DNA from 3 places in the Paenibacillus sp. IHB B 3084 genome. Region 2 is predicted to be linked to each of the others. Evidence: predicted binding sites of a transcription regulator. Region 2 holds the regulator's gene; each other region holds the start of a gene.

Region 1 (4,876 bases), 200 kb from region 2:
GTCCACATGCTCCATAATTTGCGGCATACCTACGCCGCCTTGAATCGTATCCAGCAGCGTTAAGCCGCCGAGCACCTTCATGTAGGCATCTTTTTCAATATCACTGAGGGTGACCCAGCTCATTTTATCGTCGGACAGCGGAATTTCATCATCCGTCCAAAATTGCATAATGTTCTGATTCCAGAACATCAATGTGAAATCATCGTCCGAGCGGTTCCAGTTTACAGCTTGTATGCCTGTCATTGTTTAGCATTCTCCCTTCAGCTTCCGAGATTTCCTAGAGTCACAATAAGGTGATGTAGGCGAATCATCGTATGCTTGACATACGGAAGCTGCATCCGCGAGGCCGTGTCCCAACCCATAAAGGGCGGAACATCGCGCTGGATACAGCTTCTAATGAAAAGCATCCATATATATGAGGTCTTCTAATGTTAATTTATGAGTACGGTCTTAGATCGAACAGGTGAGGCACTCTTCTACAGACAGCTTTTTGGTACGTGTGTAGTACAACGATTTGAGTCCTTTGTGAGCAGCATACAGATAGCAACGTGCCAATTGGCGTGTAGTCACGTCACTGTTCACATGAAGCACGGTCGAAATCCCTTGATCCACGTGAGGCTGAATTTCTGCAATCAGGTCCAGCACTTTGAACTGATCCATTTGATAAGCGGATTTATAAAAGAACACATTATCTCTTTGCAAGTAAGGCATTGGATAATAGGTCGTCGAATTCGCATAGGTACGTGTTTCAATTTGTTCCACGATTGGCATCACGCTGGACGTCGCATTTTGAATATATGAAATGCTGGCCGTCGGCGCAATCGCCATACGGTAAGCGTGATACAGGCCGTTCTTCTGCACGTCTGCTTTCAGCTTGCCCCAATCCTCCGGAGAAGGAATATAGATGTCGTTGAACAGCTCTTGTACGCGTGCCGTTGTCGGACGGTAATCGGTATTCAGATAACGGTCAAAATACACACCAGTCGCGTAATCCGATTCCTCAAAGCCATAAAAGCTTTGTCCGGCCGCTTGCGCGATCTCCATGCTTTTCTCCAGCGAGTGATAGTTCATCGTCATGAAGAAGGTACGGACAAAATCCTTCGCTTCGTTGCTTTCATAAGCAATTTTGTTCTTGGCAAGGTAGCCGTGCAGGTTCATGACACCTAGACCGACAGAATGCATCTCACGGTTTGCCTTGGCAACACCCGGCGCGTTCGCGACTTGGGTCATATCGCTGACCGAGGTCAGGGCAATCATCCCCTCGTGAACGGATTCGCGGATTTTCCCATGCTCCATCACATTTACAATGTTGAGAGAAGCCAGATTACAGCTAATATCCCGACGGATTGTATCCTGTTGGCCGTAATCTGTAATTTCAGAGGTCTCCTGTAATTGGAAAATTTCTGTGCACAGGTTTGACATTTTAACCTGGCCCACGTTTTTAAGAGCATGTGCCTGATTCGCGTTACTTTTGTTCATCATGTATGGATAGCCGGATTCCAACTGGATCATGGCAATTTTGGTCAACATGTCACGCGCGCTCATTGCTACCTTTTTCTTCACCCGGTCGTCAGCAAGCAGCGTATCGTACATTTTATCCAGATCCATATCGTCCAGATGCGTACCGTAGGCCTTGTACACACTGTAAGGAGCGAATACATGCAGCGGCTCATTATCCTGAGCCAGCTTATAAAAGCGGTTCGGCACAATCAGTCCGATGGAGAGTGTCTTGAGGCGTACTCTTTCGTCGGCATTGATTTTTTTACTATCCAGGAACTCCAGTACATCCCATCCGAAAATGTTGTAGTATGCTGCGCCGGAACCTTTACGTTGACCCATCTGATCCGCGTAAGAGAAGCCGTCCTCCATCAGCTTCAGTACAGGCATAATTCCTTTAGCCGCGCCTTCTACACCTTTGATCGCCTCGCCGCGTGACCGCAGTTTCGACAAGTTGACCGCGACACCGCCGCCGATTTTGGACAACTGCATGCAAGTGTTCAGCACGTAGTTGATCGAGTTGAGGGAGTCGTCCATTTCGAGCAGGAAGCAGGATACCAGTTCTCCACGACGGCTTTTGCCTGCATTCAGGAAGGTTGGCGTAGCCGGCTGGAGACGCTGCTCCATCATCGAGCGGGACAACAGGCGCGCAGTATCGGCGTTACCGCGTCCCAAATGCAGGGCGACGACCGCCACCCGGTCAGGGTAGTGCTCCAGATAAACCTTACGGTCATTACTCTTCACTGCATAATCCGTATAAAACTTGGATGCTGCCATATAGGAAGGAAATTTAAAATTATAACTATGAGTGATATGGAAAATATCCTTAATTTCGTCAGCTGTATAGCTACTATAGAAATTTTCGTAATAATCATTCTCAATCATGTAGAGCACTTGAGCCGCTGTATCCGCAAACTTCAAGCTCCGTTCTTCGACTTCCTTCATAAACTCGTCTACAGCCTCTTGGTCCTTTTCCAATTGGAAAAAGCCATCTGTATCGCGTTTCATCAACATGTTGTTCAGTTCAATATGCCGCAACTCGGCTCACCTCCTGTTTGAAACGCTCTACATCGCCGAACGTTCCAGATAATTCAAATTTACTGATGACAGGCACGTTATAATGGTCGGAGATCAAATCCGCGCTTTTGGCAAAGCTCTCGCCCCAGTTACGGTTGCCGCTGGCAGCCACACCCACGAGGTTTTGAGCATTTTTTTGCAAAAAGGAAGATACCTTCTCAGGTATCTGTCCAAATCCCGTTGTATATGTAATGAGTACGTATGGTTCCTCTATAGTCATTTGCTCCTGGATTTGGACCGCCGGAAGCTTGAGCTTCCCGATAAATCTTTTTACATTGCCGGTCTTGGAATCATAAGCAATCAGCATTGTATTCATCCTCCTTGACATTTGGCAAAACGGCATCTGCCCAAGGCTCGAAATCCTGTAAAGATTCGCAAACCCTTGCTGGCTGTGCTTCGCCAAAATTTTAACGTCTATTTATATCGGTACTTCCATATCTGTATTTTCAAGATATATGTGTAAAATACGCGTTATACACTATATTTAGAGTACGATTTCTATTTTATATCTATATATAGGTGAGGTCAATCACTTTTAAAAGGTTGGGCACAAGGATTGGGGGCAAGTCCAAGCGGGGTGCGGGATAAGCAGAATAACTTTTTTTTTCATGCGAATTTTACAAATGTACTGGAGTTTTGAAGGATGAAGATGTACGATTTGTCAATAGGAGATACTGTGCTAAATCTACCTTTTACTGTAGGGGGAATACGTATGATGGGAAATGGATTTATGGATTCAGGGTCGTTTGACGCTATATTAAGATACCATTACATAACCGAAGGGAAGATGTACTATGCCGCATATTATTGGGGAACGCATCGTGCTGAGAGAGTATCGTCAGGAGGATATACCGGAAATACGAAAATGGGTCAATGACCCGGATATTACACGCGGTTTGAGCGATGTTTTTACTTATCCTCATTCTCAGACGAATAGCGAAGCCTACGTACAGATGATGATCGACGGTAACTCCGAGATGAAGGGCTTTGTTATTGCGCATAAAGACACGCTGGATTATATCGGACAACTGGATTTATTTAAAATCAACTGGATGAATCGGCATGCCACGCTCGGCGTTGTGATTGGACGCGACGATAATCTGGGCAAAGGCTACGGACGTGAAGCGATCCGGCTATTACAGAAATTTGTATTTCATACACTGAACCTGAATCGGCTGGAGCTGGAGGTCTATGCATACAACGAGCGTGCATATCGCTGCTATCTGGCCTGCGGCTTCAAGGAGGAAGGTCGGCTGCGGCAAAAGCTGTTCAGGGAAGGCCAATACTATGACATCATCCAGATGGGGATTTTGCGAAGTGAGTATGAGGCTGCGGAGCAAACGACGGAATCTTCGCAGAACGTGTAGGGAAACAGACAGTCATCATCGTGTCATGTATATATGGAACGAAACAGAACGTTCAATGTAAAAGGGCTGAACAGCATTAGGCTGTCAGCCCTGTAATCTTTCATTCATATAAGCCAAACTCGAACTATAAGCTGACTTTAAAAAAATAAGCATCAAAACGGAGTAGGCGGAATGGTGCTGTACAAGCGAAGCGGTCGCTTTTGTCCCCGGATTTCTATCCTAGTTATATGATTATTCAAGAAACCCGGGGGCGGTGGCGATGGCAAGCACCATCCGACTGCGTAGTGGCACGATAGGTAACTTTTAAGTTCAGCTTATTTGATCGTTATTTTTCCCCGTTCCACAGCTTGAGCCTATTTTGGATCAGTCCGGTGTAGATTTCTTCAGCCTTCGGCACACCCGCCTGATCCAACTCTTGGAGCATGCGGTCATAGACAGCATCAAATTGATCCGGCTTGGCGAGTACAGCTTCGGGAATCCGTTTGCGCACAATGTCTTGCGACTTCTGATAAATGACATTGTAGTTTGTATTGGTCGGGACGGGCATGTTGTAGGCGGCGCCCCATTCTTTTACCGGAAAATCCTTCTCGTTCGGGAACAGGTCCTTCCACGTTCGAGCATTGTAGGCTTGCAGGGATTTTTTTTCGGCCGGGCTGTAATTTTCGGTAATCATCTCCGGATAGTTCGTCGTATAGTAGTTGCCGGAAGGGTCCTTGATGCCGTCACCGTAATGCGGCCCCCATATCCAGTACAAACCGATGCCCGACTCTCTCATAAAAGCGGAATTATCGGTGTTTTTACGTTGCTGCACATCGTCCGGAATAACTCGTTTGCCGTTCTCTACATTGTAATGCTGGCCTTCGATTCCCCAGTTGCGCAAAATTTGTCCTTCGTCGGAGGCCAGAAAATCCAGAAACTTGATGGCACGCACGGGA
Region 2 (4,876 bases):
AGCATACTCACGTTATCTTTCATTTTACGGATGGTACGGAATTACGCTATCAGGATGTTCGCCAATTTGGCACGATGCATTTATTTACGGAAGGACAGGATTTACTGGAGAAGCCGCTGAACAAGCTCGGTTTGGAGCCTATGGACGAGTCCTTTACACCGGAGGCACTTCGCGCAGCTGTGGGGACCCGTTCGACTTCGATCAAGGCGGCGCTGTTAAACCAGTCATATGTCGTGGGCATCGGGAATATTTATGTGGATGAGTCGTTGTTTAAGGCGGGTATACATCCGGCACAGCCGGCCAAAAGTTTGGATGACAACCAGTTTCGTGTGCTGCACGAAGCTATTATCTCCACACTGAGCGCGTCGATTTTGGTCGGAGGATCGTCCATCAAATCATTCGTCAACGGACAGGGTGAATCGGGCGACTTCCAGCATCAATTGCAAATCTACGGACGCAGCGTTAAGCCTTGTGTTAACTGTGGTACATTGATCGAAAAATCCGTCGTAGCCGGACGTGGTACACATCATTGTCCGGTCTGCCAGCCTCTGCGCTAAGCAGGTACAGTCACCCAAAGCCCATACCTCTCATATATTGATTCCAAGTACCAATACTGCGAAGGGTTCCGGCTGCTTTAAGGCCCTGCCTTCGCAATGGGAGGGAATTGGAGTGGCTAATCATTGGGGGGCCCTGCTGCTGTTGGCATTTGCACTAAGTCTGGACAGTTTTGGAGTCGGTGTTACGTATGGGCTGCGCAAAATGAAAATTCCACTGCTATCCATTGTCATCATTTCAGTATGTTCAGGTTTGGTCATCGGCATATCCATGCAGCTAGGCGCATTGTTGTCCCAGGTTCTGTCTCCTGTATATACGACCGTTTTTGGCGCTGTTATCCTGATTGGAATTGGCTGCTACTCTTTGTATCAATCTTTGCATCGCAAGGAGGATCTGATTGATGAACCCGATCCTGAGAACAGTAATGTTCTGGCAGGGGAGAAATCTGAAGAAGTACAAGAGGAACGGACCGTATTTTCGTTGGAATTCCGCAAAGGGGGTCTTGTTATTCGGATTCTCCGAAGTCCGTCTGCTGCGGATATGGACCGTTCGGGCAGTATCTCCGCTATGGAGGCGGTTTGGTTAGGTATCGCTTTATCGGTTGATGCGTTCGGTGCGGGATTGGGAGCAGCTATGCTGGGCTTCCAGCCACTTGCTACCGCGCTGGCTATTGCGTTATTCAGCGGAACATTTTTGATTGCGGGTATGAAAGCAGGTTTCTGTCTGTCGGCATTTCGATTTATGAAAGCGCTGGGTGTGTTACCGGCATTATTACTGATTATGATGGGCATATTGAAGCTGTTATGAGGTGAAAGAGCATGAATATCGGATTAACCGGAGGTATTGCTACCGGTAAAAGCACCGTGTCGGCTCTACTAGTCGCCAAGGGTGCGCTGCTGATCGACGCAGATGCCATTGCCCGGGAAGTGATGCTTCCGGGGCATCCGGTGCTGGCGGCGGTCATACAGCATTTTGGACAAGCTGTGATGAACAGTGACGGAACTCTGCACCGCAAAAAGCTGGGCGAGATTGTATTTGGGGACCCTGTCCAGCGGCAGGCGCTTAATGATATTACACATCCCGCGATTCGTGAGGAAATGCGCACGCGTATGGAATCTTACGAGCGCGAACATCCGGACAAGCTCGTTCTGGCAGATATCCCGCTACTGTATGAGTCCGGATTAGAGAGCTTGTACGATGAAATAATGGTGGTATACGTACCACGGGATGTGCAGCTCCAGCGTCTGATACTCAGAGACGGATTGACCGAGGAACAAGCAGGACTTCGGTTGTCTTCGCAAATGGATATTGAACACAAAAGAAGCCTGGCCGATATCGTCATCGACAATAGCGGAACACAGGCCGAAACAAAACAGCAAATGGATCAATTCTGGCAGCGAAAGGGACTTGCATGAATATTTTGCGCAAAAAAAGAGTCCTGCTGACTTTGTTTGTCGGGTTTGTCTTGATTCTGTTTTTTAATTCAAACTGGATGTCGTGGTTCTATCCGATTCAATATAAGGATGAGATTCGGCAATATTCGCAGACGTATGAAGTGGACCCGTTTTTGGTGGCGTCCATTATCCGTGTTGAGACGAACTTTAAGACCAGCAAGCAGTCGCACAAGGGTGCACTGGGACTCATGCAAATCATGCCCGATACTGCGAATTGGATTATGGATAGCGCTCAAATCCAAAAGGTTCCGCTGGATAGCGTCAAGCACGAGCCGGGTACCAACATTGAACTTGGAACCTGGTATGTGCATAACCTGTCGGTGAAATTTAAGGATAATCCGGTAGCTACCGTTGCGGCTTACAACGCAGGCCCCGGTAAAGTGCAGGAGTGGCTCGACAAGGGCGTATGGGATGGGAAAGAAGAATCCATCAAGCAAATCCCTTTTGGCGAGACGCGACATTATGTACAGCGGGTTATTTACTACTACAGGCAATACACGAAAATTTATAATCAGTTTTAATGGATGGCGAGGCTGCGTGTAAATATGTCATGACACAATGAGCCTGATGGCATTAAAATGAAAAAAGCGCAGGACAGGCTGTTTTTAGCAGCCCATCCGTACACTTTTTCTTGTTATTTTTGCATTATTACCGCGATTATTGGTATTGACCTGCCAATTGTTGTTCGGCGATCGTTACGAGGCGTTTTGTGATGTAGCCCCCGATCGAACCGTTCTCATAGGAAGTCATGTTACCTTGGTATCCATCTTGAGGAATGCTGATACCCAGCTCTTGAGCGATTTCAAATTTCATTTGCTCCAGAGCGCCGGTGGATCTGCTGACTACCAGGTTGTTGGAGTTGCCATTGTTTCCTTGTGCCATTGTTGTTCACCTCCTCGCGACTTGGTAAACATATTATGAACCGTTTTGACAAAATTATTACGAAAAAAGTATAGAGAATTTATTGGAAAAAGGAAGTGATGAATTTATGAAATGCCCGTACTGTGCCTACAATGGAACAAAGGTACTGGACTCGCGGCCTGCGAATGACAACAAGTCCATCCGTCGCCGTCGCGAATGCGAGCAATGTGCTAGGCGTTTTACCACCTTTGAAATGGTGGAGGAGACCCCGCTCATGGTCATTAAAAAGGATGGCAGCCGTGAAGAGTTCAGCCGTGATAAAATGCTGCGCGGTCTCATTCGGGCTTGCGAGAAGCGTCCCGTATCCGTAGAGCAACTGGATATGATCGTATCTCAGGTGGAAAACGCCATTCGTAACACAGCCGCTACAGAGGTGGACAGCCAGCAGATCGGCGAGCTGGTCATGGAACAGCTCTATCCTGTTGATGAAGTGGCCTATGTACGCTTTGCGTCCGTCTATCGGCAGTTTAAAGACATCAACATGTTTATGAAAGAACTGAAAACACTGTTATCCAAAGATACAGCCAGCGACTGATCGCTGACTGTGTCTTGGTTTATGGTGAGAAGGTTATATTTTTTTATAAAAGTATTGACACAGGGGTGAAAATTTTATATGATATGGGAGTCGCTTCAAACAGATGTTGAAATTACATAAAACGGGGCCTTAGCTCAGCTGGGAGAGCGCATCGCTGGCAGCGATGAGGTCAGGGGTTCGATCCCCCTAGGCTCCACCAAATTTTAATATGGACTCTTAGCTCAGTTGGTAGAGCAGTTGACTCTTAATCAATTGGTCCAGGGTTCGAGTCCCTGAGAGTCCATCCTTTAGAAAAACGGCAGAAATGCCGTTTTTTTTGTTTTGAATTCAGCTCTGCTTTCCCTTGTGATCACACTTTTGGTCACAGAAGGCCCTACTTTCTTAATGAAAAGCAAACGCCATGTTCTCTTGAATGAGGGCACGGCGTTTGTTTTAGTTTTACTTCAGCTTTTTAAAAGGCGGTCATTCAACTTTTACAGTACATTTGAATTGGCTTGAGGGATTTTCCGTAGCCTATTCAAGAGCAGAAGCCTCGTCATGCAGAAATTTTTGCCGTTCCTCGTACAAACGCCGCGCTTCCCGATCTTGGCTTAGAAACTCCAGTATATCCATCGCCTTCTTCAATGTGGGTTCACTCATCTTAAGCACCTTCCAATTTGCCTTATAAGAAGATAGACTCCCTTCTTGAAGTTAAACATCACATTCCTTAACACTCATGATCAATGGAGCTGTTACTTGTGATCAAATCCGTTAAAGTCCCTGAGCATTCCGATAAAATTTTCAAGTTGTTCATCGTCCCATCTTGAAATGTGTTCGTAAAATACAAATTCTTTCTCTTTTAGAGCATCAATCGTCTTTTGTTGTCCAAGCTCAGTGAGGGATAGAAGTATTCCTCGACGATCATCAGGGGAGGTTTCCCTTTTCACATAACTCAAAAGCTCAAGTTGTTTGACGAGACGGCTAACCGAACTGCGATCCATAGCTGTTGATTCCGCCAGCGTAGTGGCGCTTGTTGGCCCATATGAGTACAGCCAACGGATAATATGGAAACCCGCAGGTTGTATTGAAGGATCGAAACGTGCTGCAGTTTTGACATTTAGCGCATGTGAGGCGCTTATGAGGGCATTAATTTGCTCGCCGAGTTCCAGTTCCAGTTGTCCTCTTGGCGTATTTTTGTGTCGATCATCATTCATCCTATTTCACCTAACCTTAATTGATAAATTAAATAATTCAAGTCAATTACTTGACATATATCAACCAAAATAATAAAGTTGATTTATATCAAGTATATGGCTGCGTCAGCTGCATGTCAAAACTTGAGACGGGTCTAACGGAGTAAAGCAATGAACGGCCAATTACATTGACATTGACAATGACTATTCAGCACAAAGGAGAATCACGATGATGGCTA
Region 3 (4,876 bases), 2.4 Mb from region 2:
TATGGTATGACGAATAATTATGCACTCGTATACTTGTTCACCATCATAAGTGAAACTTGCGGGATGCGCAATAGAAACTCCGTTTGAACCTGCAATGAAACGATTAAGTTCATGGAAGCACATTCAAGTTTATTAAAAGCGTTCTGCTCATCAGTACGCTATCCCGTGTTCCCGATCTGAAGCACCTTGAAGCATCGCCCTTGTCAATTACACGCAAAAAAAAGACAAGTCCTCCCATAGGGAAAGGACTCGTCTTAAGGCATAACAACTCATGCGAGTATAACATCGCCTCAGGCTAATGTAACGATAGATCCTGCCAGAATGCTGGCCTTCACATCAACCAGTCGCTGATTGCGGCTGCCTCGGAAGGGAAGGGTCAGATCCTTTTGCTGTTCTACAAAGGGACCATCCACAACCACATCGCACAGCAGTGCCAACTCCCGCCGGGCCTGATCCGTAAGTAGTTCTTCGTAGACAAAGCCCGTATAGGCCCACACGGTTCGGTCAGGGCAGGCTGCGCGGAAGTCGCGCACAAACTGCGAGCATTCCGCTGCCGAGAAAAAGGGGTCTCCTCCGCAAAGAGTTAACCCGTCCAGCAATGGATTATCGGCGATGTCACGGATAACCTCCTGCTGCCGCCCCGGTGTGAACGGTTCGCCTGTACGGAAGCTCCAGGATGCCGGATTGAAGCAGCCGGGGCAGGCATGGCGGCAACCGCTAATGAACACAACGGTGCGCAGGCCGTGTCCTTCGTTCAGAGATTCCGGAATGTAGCCGCATAAATTCACCGATGCTTCACCCGGTCACGTACCTCGGCTTGTTTTGCGGCGTTGAACCGGACGGTATAATCACCTGTCAGATATCCGGTTACCCGGCGCAAGCGCTGAAAATGCGTATGTTCCTCATCAGCACCGCAATGGGGACAGCTTGTCCCGATAATGCCCTCGTAGCCGCATTCCGGGCAGCGATCTACGGGATGATTAATGGAGAAGTACCCAATGTTTTGATGAAGCGCATATTGTACAATTTTAAGAAACGCCTCCGGGTTATTCCGCGCATTGCCATCCAGCTCAATGTACGAAATCGCGCCAGCGTTGCACAGGTTATGAAATGGGGCTTCGAGGCTGATTTTACGGGCAGCCGGAAGCGTGTAATACACAGGAATGTGAAAAGAATTCGTGTAATATTCACGATCATTCACACCGGGAATGACACCGAAATCCCGCTGATCCAGCAACGTGAATTTACCGGATAGACCCTCGGCAGGCGTAGCGAACAGCGTAATGTTCAGGTTATGCAATTCACTCATCCGATCGCAGTAGACACGCATGGAAGCTATGATTCGCTGCGCCTCGCGGTATACAGCGTCATCCTCCCCGTGGTGTTTGCCGTACAGTGCCTTCATGCACTCAGCTAACCCGATAAATCCGATGGAAAGCGTACCGTGCTTGAGTACGCTACCTACCTGTTCATCCGGCTCCAGCTTTTCTCCGCCTTCCCATACCCCTTCGCGCATCATAAAGTCTGAGGCCTTGGCCGGCTGGCTGGTCTGTATATGATAGCGATGGATCAGTCCGTCCACGGCAATACGCAAAACCTCTTCCAGTCTGGTATCAAAGCCATCCCGGTCAGGTGCCTTGCGCTTGCCTGTGCAAATGCCGTATTCAATGCCAAGACGCACCAGATTAATCGTATTGAATGAGAGATTACCCTTGCCGCTCTGACAGTTTCTGCCGAAACGGTCAGCAATGGTGCGGGTGCGGCAGCCCATCGTCGCAATAATGGTATCCGGATCATCTGCGCGGTAATAGGGCAGGTTGAAGGTAGCATCCACATTGACAAAATTGGGATACATTCGTCTGCTGGAGCATTCTACCGCCCGCAAGAACAAATCGTAATTGACGTCGCCCTCTGCCTGGTTGATTCCCTTTTTGCATTGGAAAATATGCTGTGGAAAAATAGGAGTTTCCCCGCTGCCCAAGCCACGAATAGTGGCCTCCAGCAATGATTGCGTAACAAGCCGCCCTTCAGCAGAAGTACACATCCCGTAATTCAGTGAGGTGAACGGAATTTGTCCGCCTGCCCGACTGCTCATGGTATTCAGGTTATGAATAAGGGATTCAGCGGCCTGGCGGGTCTCCGTCTCCGTTTCTTCACGTGCGAATGCGTATGAACGAGGGCAGACCTCATGTAATAGGCTGTTGGCTATATGTAATTCTTCATCAGGCAGAGCGGGCTCTATTTCTTCTCCGAACAGGCGGAGTCCCTTACGCAGATGCTTCCGGAAAGACCGGGCCACGAATGGAGCGAGATCCCAATCTATTTTATTAGCAGAAACGCCTCCAAATTGGCTGTTTTGCTGAGACTGGAATATGATTGCCACCAGTGCCATAGCAGACATAATGGTTTGCGGTGTGCGCACAGAGCCGTTGCCTGTATTAAAACCGTCTTGCAACAAGCGACCAAAAGGAATAAAGATACAGTTCGTAGTCCCGAGCGCATATTGGTCCAAATCGTGAACATATACATATCCACGGTCAATCGCGTCCGTCAGTTCAGGCGGAAGCACACGCAGGCGTGCATACCACTTGGCATACTCGGAACCGAGCTTGCTCATTTTGCCGCTGAACGATTCTCCATTCAAATTTGCATTCTCCCGTAGCATGTCCAAATCCTGTGCCCCAATGACCCGTTCGCCGATGTCATATAATTGATGTTCCTCCAACACCTTCATCGCAAAACCCTCCATATAGTAAAATATATATTATTCTCCCAAAAACAATATATTGACGATATCGTGTACTAACCAATTGTTTAAGTCTATATATTGTATATATGGATGGATGGAGCGTATGTGATTATTGTCACGCTGATAGGGAGGAGAACGCACAAAAAAGTCAGGTGAAAGTTAGGAACACATCAACAAATACGCTCCTTATTCTACACCTGACGATCGAATATTTGACAGAAAACAATAGGATGGCAATCCATTGGATCTGAGTATGTTTTGTAATAAATTACTGAATAATTTAAAGCAGCTTTTTCAGTTGGGACACCCGGCCTTGTGAGATATCGAGCATTTCGGCATATACCTTTTGCGGCAGGTTGGGATGTTCCTGAATCAGCTTTCGGAGCTTTTTTACCATTTCTCCTTGCTGGACTCTGGCTTGTTTAGGCTGCCAGGTTGTATGGTTACGAACCGGCTTGGTATGTTCTTGAGCCTGGATGGCTTCGGTGCTAGTGGGATGTACATTTTCCTCTGTCTTTAATACCTGAATGCAATCGGCGCAAATAAAGCTATCACGAAAATAAGTCAAATGATCAACTGCGCCGCAAAATTTGCAGGATACACCTGTATATTTCCTTAATACAAATCCTTCTTCATTCACGAAAAATTCGAGCGAATCACCAATATTGATATCCATCGTGGTGCGCATTTCCTTGGGAAGCACGATTCGCCCCAATTGATCCAGAGGCCGTGTCATTCCGGTATTTTTCATAAACCTTTCCTCCTTCGATTGTATATCCTGATTATACCAAAAAATATTATTTTTTGCTTTGTTTATTGAAGAAAATATACAATTTTTTTTATGCATTTATCATATACCTTCACACGTATTGCCGGGGGCAGAAGATGGTTTATAATATAAATATCGACTGTTGGAGTAAGAGGCTGCGAAGTATCGTGGCCTCTCCCTAATCCGGTAAGTGCTTTACCGCCTACAGTTGAACATTTTTCAGGGTTTTAGGATTCTTTGAAATGATCTCAACTTGTAAGGAAGATGACTATGAAAAGCAACAAAATCTCAATGAAGGAAATTGCACAATTAAGTGGAGTTTCTGTAGCAACCGTTTCCAGGGTCATCAATGAGAACGGGCGTTATTCGGATGAAACCCGTCAAAGAGTGATGGACATTATAAGTAAGTATCAATACGAGACAAACAGTATTGCGAAAAGCTTGCGTATGAACAAATCACAGACAATCGGTGTGCTGGTGCCCGACATTAACAACGAATTCTTTTCGGTGATCGTACAGGAAATTGAAAGATTTTTTTTCGATCTGGGCTATTCGACGATTATTTGCAACACAGCCAAGAGCGCCGAAAAAGAAAAAGAATATTTGAAAATATTGGACAGTAAAATGGTCGATGGTCTGGTTTGTATATCTGGTCAGGAGGAAGTGCTGACAGATGTATTAAAACGGAAGATACCTATTGTATGTATTGACCGCCGTCCAAAGATTGACTCTAATGTTGCTTTTATAGCATCTGATCATTATGCTGGCGGGTTTATGGCAACCGAAGAGCTCATTCAAAAAGGGTGTCGTCGCATTTTGGTACTCACTAAACAGCAAAACCTTTCATCCGTGAATGAACGTTTAAACGGGTTTAGTGATGCGATGTTAAAGCACAATCTCATGCTAGGTAAAGAGCAATATGTTGCTATTCATAGCGATCATAACAACCTGGATGCAGCTAAACAAAAGGTGCAGCAGTTGATTGAAAACAAGATGAAGTTTGACGGTATTTTTGCTACCAATGACTGGCTGGGACTGGGTGCCTTGCTTGCTTTGCAGGAAAACGGGATACAAGTTCCCGACGAGGTTAAAATTGTGGGCTTTGACAATGACACGATTTCCAAGTACTGCAATCCTCCTTTGACGACCATCAATCAGGATAAGGCTGCTTTGGCAGATAAGGCCTGCGGCATTTTGCTGGAGATGATTGAAGGGAAGACGCCAAGTGGTGAGCAGCAGCAATTGTTGCCGGTTAGTTTGGTGGAAAGACAGACAACTTAATGGAGATCAAGATCAAGTAATGACATGAGTGATAGAAGGAGTGCTTCGGCGTTGTTGCTGGGGTCCTCCTTTTTCGT

The links. The regulator NrdR, encoded in region 2, represses ribonucleotide reductase genes. The targets are predictions, from matches to a motif close to AACACNATATATNGTGTT.
Region 1: a site for NrdR is predicted at 3,049-3,066, ahead of nrdI (class Ib ribonucleoside-diphosphate reductase assembly flavoprotein NrdI). Genes of this name have one in related genera too.
Region 3: a site for NrdR is predicted at 2,817-2,834, ahead of ASL14_RS14215 (anaerobic ribonucleoside triphosphate reductase). Genes of this name have one in related genera too.

The regions. Positions count from the first base shown of each region.
Region 1 covers NZ_CP013203.1:452,079-456,954, reverse strand. Annotated here, with positions in the region: gene nrdF (class 1b ribonucleoside-diphosphate reductase subunit beta) at 1-243, opposite strand, end outside; gene nrdE (class 1b ribonucleoside-diphosphate reductase subunit alpha) at 451-2,535, opposite strand; gene nrdI (class Ib ribonucleoside-diphosphate reductase assembly flavoprotein NrdI) at 2,522-2,881, opposite strand; gene ASL14_RS02085 (GNAT family N-acetyltransferase) at 3,369-3,941, shown strand; partial or broken gene ASL14_RS02080 (ABC transporter substrate-binding protein) at 4,267-4,876, opposite strand, start outside.
Region 2 covers NZ_CP013203.1:652,532-657,407, reverse strand. Annotated here, with positions in the region: gene mutM (DNA-formamidopyrimidine glycosylase) at 1-557, shown strand, start outside; gene ytaF (sporulation membrane protein YtaF) at 670-1,362, shown strand; gene coaE (dephospho-CoA kinase) at 1,374-1,970, shown strand; gene ASL14_RS03070 (lytic transglycosylase domain-containing protein) at 1,967-2,530, shown strand; gene ASL14_RS03065 (alpha/beta-type small acid-soluble spore protein) at 2,667-2,891, opposite strand; gene nrdR (transcriptional regulator NrdR) at 2,998-3,465, shown strand; tRNA gene ASL14_RS03055 (tRNA-Ala) at 3,589-3,664, shown strand; tRNA gene ASL14_RS03050 (tRNA-Lys) at 3,676-3,748, shown strand; partial or broken gene ASL14_RS27680 (PD-(D/E)XK nuclease family transposase) at 3,982-4,128, opposite strand; gene ASL14_RS03045 (MarR family winged helix-turn-helix transcriptional regulator) at 4,197-4,658, opposite strand; gene ASL14_RS03040 (SDR family NAD(P)-dependent oxidoreductase) at 4,867-4,876, shown strand, end outside.
Region 3 covers NZ_CP013203.1:3,025,044-3,029,919, forward strand. Annotated here, with positions in the region: gene nrdG (anaerobic ribonucleoside-triphosphate reductase activating protein) at 291-788, opposite strand; gene ASL14_RS14215 (anaerobic ribonucleoside triphosphate reductase) at 785-2,734, opposite strand; gene ASL14_RS14220 (AbrB/MazE/SpoVT family DNA-binding domain-containing protein) at 3,030-3,500, opposite strand; gene ASL14_RS14225 (LacI family DNA-binding transcriptional regulator) at 3,789-4,799, shown strand.